Regions from separate parts of the Mycobacteroides immunogenum genome, predicted to be linked through region 1. Evidence: riboswitches for the same ligand, from Rfam matches in the RefSeq annotation. Region 1 holds a riboswitch; the other holds the start of a gene.
The links. A riboswitch is a leader RNA that binds a small molecule or an ion and turns the genes downstream of it on or off. The one in region 1 is predicted to bind magnesium.

Region 1 (3,409 bases):
AAGGTCATACGACCGGTCGCGGTGAGCACGGCGCGGTTCCGTGCCTGCCGGTGCCCGGCGGCCGTCTCGAAATCGGCTGCGATCAGCGGACGAAGCTGGCGGTCCCAATCGCCTCGAGTGCGTTCGGCCCAGCTGATTCTGGCCTCGGCGCGGGCATGCCACCGGTGCAGGCTCTCATCGGCGGGCAGGCTTGTGGGTGGGGACGGCTTCGGTTCACGTGGACTGTGCAGGTATCGCCAGAGCAGACACAGCGCGACAGCGACTACTACGGCGGTGATCGGCAGCGTGTATGCCCGCAATGGGCTGGTCGCCACACCCGCTTCGGTCAAGACGACCATCAGCAACATCGCCGGGGCAAGCCATTTCATTGTCGGCTCCGAAGATCGTCCAACACGGCCTGCAGCCATCGCGCCGCGGCCTGGCGATCGGCCTGTGTCATCTCATGCGGGCTGAAGCGGGCTTCCGAGAACAACGAAACGAGCCGGGTGCCCGCCGCCGATTGGAGAGCGCCGATGTGCACAGCGCGCTGCAGAACCTCCGATGGCGTGTCCGAGGCCAGCGGAGCGGCCTCGGGGGCCGCGGTAAGTCCCTGCTCCATCGCCGCATAACAGGCAATGATCGATGCGCGCGGATCACGGCCTGGTTCGGCGACCTCCGCGAGGCCGAGTTCCACCAGGTGGGCAAGGGATCGGGACGTTCCGGCCGCGGCCCCTGGCTCTGCGGATGGGTCGGTCTCAGCATCGGTGTCGTCCGGATCTCGGCGTCTGAGCACGAATACCGCGACGGCAATGCCTCCCAACGCCAGCCCGAGCGCCACCATCGGCAGGGCAGGGTCCTGCCGCGGCGAAACTGCGCCCGGGGTATGCGATTCGGCTTCCGGCGCTCGTGGTTCGGAACTGCGGGAGGCGGGCTCGGGCGGCGGACCGTGCCCTGCCGGGCCGATGAGATGGAGCGATGTCCACACCGTGCCCACCAAAACAAGCACGGTGGCGGCGGCGATGAGGGCTTCGCGGCGAGTCAGGCCCCGTAGCCGTAGATACGGCGGGCTTTCTTGCGGCAGCGGCAGTTTGGGCCGTCTGCGGCGAAGACTCAACAGTATGACGATGGATATCGCACCGCACAGCACGAGCTGAAGGGCAATGGAATGAGGTTGAGGTCGAGGTTTCTCGGGCGGGGGAAGTGCCGCGACCTCCGGTAAATAGCTGCGTAGCGCCGCAACGGAGAGCACGACCAAGGCGATCAGCCCGGCCGCTCGCAAGAACAGTTTGTCGGCACTGTTCATGCCTCATGGTTGCACGATGACGGGGTTGTGCGCTCCACCATTGGCCAACCTTGACCGTGATACGTGTGTGGCTTACAGTTCGGCTGTTAGCACCTCGCTAGGCGAGGCTCCTGCGCGAACATAGGCCACTGATCCGACGACGTCGAGAGACGCCCAGGGTTAGGACAGATCTCCCCGGCCTAAGGGGTGATCCGAAGTGGCTTCCGGTGTAGCCGGATTACGTCGCGTAGTGCCGAAGCTCTGACGAGAGAGGTGTAAGCCGGTTCTCAGTTATGAGATCGGTTTCCTTCTTTTCGCGGGCACGCCTGGTGATGTGATGAAGACGGCGCGATGCGTCCTGGCGTGAAGGAGGTGAGGGGACGGTATGACGTCCGGCGGAAGTCCATATCACAGTACTTATTTCCCAACAGCCTCCTGGACCCGGCGTAGTTCGTAACCGGTTTGCGAGGCTGGATTTCGTGTGAGAAAGCAGCCTTGCCATGAACATCCCGTTTTTCGGGCCGATGACGCTATCGGGTTTCACCCATCCGTGGTTCTTCCTGGTACTGCTACTGGTCCTCACATTGGGCGCGTTATACGTTGCGGCACAACGACTACGTCACAAACGGGTGCTGCGATTCGCCAACACCGAGCTGCTCGATTCGGTGGCCCCACAACGTCCACGTCTGTGGCGCCACACCTCCGCGGCACTACTGCTGACCGGGTTGATCGTTCTCACCATTGCGCTGGCCGGGCCGACCCACGATGTACGAATTCCTCGCAACCGGGCCGTCGTCATGTTGGTGATCGATGTCTCGCCGTCCATGCAATCCACCGATGTCACGCCCACGCGGTTGGCTGCCGCCCAAGAGGCCGCCAAAGGGTTCGCCCAGAACCTCACCTCTGGAATTAACCTGGGACTGATAGCTTTTGGTGGTACGTCGACGATATTGGTATCGCCCACCACCAATCATGGGGCGACCGTGGACGCCATCGGGAAGCTGCAATTCATCGAACGCACCGGCACCGGTGAGGCTATCTTCACGGCACTTCAAGCAATAGCCACCGTGGGAGCGGTGATAGGGGGCGACAACAAGGCACCCGCGCGCATTGTCCTGATGTCTGACGGTAAGGAAACCGTGCCGTCCAATCCGGACAACCCCAAGGGCTGCTACACCGCCGCCCGAACCGCGAAAGAACAAGGCGTGCCGATCTCGACCATTGCCTTCGGAACCGCCGACGGCACCGTCGACATCAATGGGCAACGCCAACCGGTGCCGTGGGCGCCGGACATGATGGCCAAGGTCGCCGAGCTGTCCGGTGGCGAAACCTACTCGGCCTCATCGGTGGGTGAGCTCAAACAGGTGTACGCATCACTGCAACAGCAGATCGGATACGAGACCATCAAGGGCGACGCCAGTGCAAGCTGGGTGCGACTCGAAGGATTGCTCATACTGGCAGCGGCTTTTACCGGGCTGCTCCTCAACCGCCGCCTTCCCAACTAGCCAGATGCGTAACGAGGACATGATGATCAGTGATGGCTGCGGGCGCCTGCGAGAGTTGAGCACTGCGCCATTACCCACAGTTTTTGACGAGATCTCTGGATCTCCGGATGGTCTTACCGAGAGGGAGGCCGCCGACCGCCTCCACCACTTCGGGGATAACCGCCAGACTTCTGCTTCCGAGGAAGGGTTCGTGGCGGGCCTTCGCGCATCCTTGCGGAGTCCATTCCTGGCGCTGCTGGCTGGTTTGTGTGTGGTCTTCGTGCTCGTCGGAGATCGCAAGGCGGCCGCGACCATCGCGGCAATGATCGTGCTGGCGGTCGCGCTGCGCCTATGGCAGCGGACCCGTTCGATGCGGGCGATCCGAGGTGTGCGTGAGTTGGTGACGGCGACGGCAACGGTGTGCCGGCGGGCCGATGAGCAGGCGCCATCTGTCGCGTGCGAAGTCCCGGTTGCCGAGCTGGTCCCAGGAGATGTGGTGATACTTGGCCCCGGTGATGTGGTGGCGGCAGATGTACGGATCGTGTCGGCGACCGACCTGGTGATCGACCAATCGGCGATGACGGGCGAATCGCTGCCGGTATACAAGGACGCCACTGCGAGACAGCGCCGTGTGCGAGGGGTGGCCGCGGTCGTCGATTCCGCG
Region 2 (3,409 bases), 2.3 Mb from region 1:
ATCGGTGGGCTGGTGCTGCTCGCCAGCATCGTGGGCACCCGCGTGGCGACGCGGATCGGATTCCCCAGCCTCTTGTTCTTTTTGTTGGTCGGCGTGGTTCTCGGCGAGGACGGCCTGGGGCTTGAGTTCGACGATGTGGAGTTGGCCCGGAACGTATGCACGGCTGCCCTGGCGGTCATCCTCGTGGAGGGAGGTCTGACCACACGGTTCGCCGACATCCGCAAGGTGCTCGCGCCCGCCGGTGTGATGGCCACGGTCGGCGTGGTGATCAGCACCGTAGTGACCGCGGTTGGCGCCCATGTGCTGCTACGCATGGACTGGCAGCTGTCGCTGCTGCTCGGCGCCATCGTGTCTTCCACCGATGCCGCCGCCGTCTTTTCGGTATTGCGAGTGCTGCCGCTGCCGCGCCGGCTCGCGGGCCTGCTGGAGGCGGAGTCCGGATTCAACGACGCGCCCGCGGTGATCCTGGTGCTGATGTTCAGCGTCGTGCCGTTCATCTTCGAACCGAAGAGCGCCGCGATACAGATCGTGTACGAATTGCTTGCCGGTTCTGCGATAGGTCTGCTGTGCGGCTTCCTGGGTGCCATGGCACTGCGCCGGGTCGCGCTGCCGGCCTCCGGGCTCTACCCGATCGCCACCTTCGGTATCGGCCTGGTCGCCTTCGCGGCGTCGGGCAGTGTGGAGGCCAGTGGCTTCATCGCCGCGTACTTGGCAGCGGTGGTGCTCGCGAACTCCGGTCTGCCGCACCGGTCCGCCACTCGCTCTTTTGCCGAGGGGCTGGGCTGGCTGGCGCAGATCGGCCTCTTTGTACTCCTGGGATTGTTGGTCAATCCCAGTGAGCTGCTGGACGACCTCGTCCCCGCGATCGTGGTGGGGCTGGTGTTGCTGTTGGTAGCGCGTCCGCTATCGGTCGTGGGATCACTTGCCGGATTTGGTGTTCCATGGCGCGAGCAGGCTTTTCTCTCATGGGCCGGATTGCGCGGCGCCGTCCCTGTCGTGCTGGCGACGTTTCCGATCGTGGAGGGCGTGCCCGACAGCTCTCGCCTTCTCAATATCGTGTTCGTGCTGGTGGTGGTTTTTACGCTGGTGCAAGGCCCGAGTCTGCGCCCCGTCGCGCGCCTCCTGGGATTGATCACCCGGGAGGAGACGCGGGAAGTCCAGGTCGAGGCAGCTCCTTTGGATGTATTGGATGCCGAGCTGCTCACCATGAAGGTTCAGCCAGGATCCCGCCTGCGCAATGTCACGATCCTCGAACTGAGGCTGCCCGATCCGGCCGTCGTCACGCTGATCATCAGACAGGGGCACACCTTTGTTCCGCTGCCTGATACTCGCATCGACTCGGGCGATGAGCTGATGATCGTCACCACCAGCAAGACCAGAGCGTTGACCGAGTCTCGGCTACGTGCGGTGAGCAGGCGCGGCAAGCTCGCGCACTGGTTCGATGAATACGGGGACGTGGGCTGATGCTCGCCCCGCACCATCAAGCGGCCGTTAAGAATTGGGGTTGCGTTGACGCGCAGCGCCACTCGGGCATACAGTGACCGGCGTCAGCACCTCGCTAGGCGAGGCTCCTGCGCGAACATAGGCCACTGATCCGACGACGTCGAGAGACGCCCAGGGTTAGGACAGATCTCCCCGGGTTAAGGGGTGATCCGAGGTGGCTGCCCTCCAGGATTACGTCGCGCAGTGCCGAAGCTCTGACGAGAGAGGTGGTCGGCCCGTTCATGGCGGGTGCCCTTCTTTGTCTGAGCGCGTTTGACGTGCGCTGATGTGAAACCGTTTGCGGCACAGCCGCCCTGGCAGCGAGGAGGTGAGGGACGACATGCAGTCCGGCGATAGTCCGTATCCCAGTCCGGATCGAAAACCTGGCTTAGCCCAGTACATATACGTGTTCCCAGCCTTCCGCTGCGGCACCGTTTGCGCCTGACCTGACGCGAGACATCATGCGGCAGGCCCGTTTTGGCGTGCGCGGATACGTTCGCAGTGGACCGAACCCTGAGAAAGGGCGGCAACTGCAATGGCATTTTTCAACGGCGTCTCGCGCCGATACGACAGCGGCAGGCATGCCCCGACCGGCGCCGTGATGGACAGCGCACATGTCGGAGACATTGTCGGCGCTCTGGGCACCATTGGGCAGCATGAGAGCACCGAGGGGCGCAGCCGGTGGCAGCGATTCCGGATGCTGTTGGCAGTCTTGGGCCCTGGCCTCATCGTGATGGTGGGCGACAATGATGCGGGTGGGGTGGCCACCTACGCTCAGGCGGGTCAGAACTACGGCATGGCGTTGCTGTGGACGTTGGCGCTGCTTATCCCGGTGCTGTACGTCAACCAGGAGATGGTGGTTCGGTTGGGGGCGGTCGCCGGAGTCGGGCATGCCCGGCTCATCTTCAGCAGATTCGGGCGCTTCTGGGGTGCTTTCAGTGTCGGCGACCTTTTCGTGGTCAATGCGTTGACCATAGTCACCGAATTCATCGGTGTTGCAATGGCACTGAGCTACTTCGGCCTCCCGCGCTGGATCTCGGTGCCGCTATCGGCGGTGCTGTTGTTCGCCGTGGTGGCCGGTGGTTCGTTCCGGCGGTGGGAGCGATTCCTTTTCGCGCTCATCGCTATCAATATTGTGATGATTCCGATGGCGATCCTGGTGCATCCATCGCTGGGTAAGACTGCATCGGGGTTCGTGCCGTCCTTTCCGGGTGGCCTGAATGCCGAACTCTTGATGCTGATCGTGGCGATTGTCGGCACCACGGTGGCTCCGTGGCAGCTGTTCTTCCAGCAGTCCAACATCGTGGATAAGCGTCTGACACCGCGCTGGATCCGCTATGAGCGGATCGATCTCGCGGTGGGAATCGTGGTGGTGATGATCGGTGCGGTCTGCATCATGGGTGCCGCGGCATTTGGATTGGCAGGCACGGACGCGGTTGGAAATTTCACCGATGCTGGCGCCGTCGCCCGTCTGTTGCATGAGCACGTGAGTCCTACCGTCGGTGCGCTGTTCGCCGTCTTGCTGCTGGATGCCTCGCTCATCGGTGCCAATGCCGTGGGGCTGGCCACCACCTACGCGTTGGGGGACACCTTCGGGAAGCGTCACTCGCTGCACTGGAAGCTGTCCGAGGCGCCCGCGTTCTATCTGGGCTACGGGGCACTGCTGGCGGTTGCGGCTGCGGTCTCCTTCAGCCCAGACCCGGTGTTGGGAGTGCTCACCCAAGGGGTGCAGGCACTGGCTGGTGTGCTGCTTCCCTCGGCCACCGTCTTCCTGGTGTTGCTGTGCAACGACAAAGCAGTCCTGGGACCATGGGTGAACAGTGTGCGTCAGAATATTGTTGCAGGAGTGATTGTTTGGGCTCTGGTGTTGCTGTCTTTGTCGCTCACCGCAGCGACCTTCTTCCCCGATCTGGGCACCGGGCAACTC

Region 2: another riboswitch for magnesium. It lies ahead of ABG82_RS26405 (NRAMP family divalent metal transporter); the one in region 1 lies ahead of ABG82_RS10280 (VWA domain-containing protein).

What each region holds. Positions count from the first base shown of each region.
Region 1 covers NZ_CP011530.1:2,056,883-2,060,291, forward strand. Annotated here, with positions in the region: gene ABG82_RS10270 (hypothetical protein) at 1-368, opposite strand, end outside; gene ABG82_RS10275 (DUF4129 domain-containing protein) at 365-1,282, opposite strand; M-box (ykoK) riboswitch at 1,369-1,541, shown strand; gene ABG82_RS10280 (VWA domain-containing protein) at 1,762-2,766, shown strand; gene mgtA (magnesium-translocating P-type ATPase) at 2,789-3,409, shown strand, end outside.
Region 2 covers NZ_CP011530.1:5,369,704-5,373,112, reverse strand. Annotated here, with positions in the region: gene ABG82_RS26410 (potassium/proton antiporter) at 1-1,464, shown strand, start outside; M-box (ykoK) riboswitch at 1,548-1,716, shown strand; gene ABG82_RS26405 (NRAMP family divalent metal transporter) at 2,018-3,409, shown strand, end outside.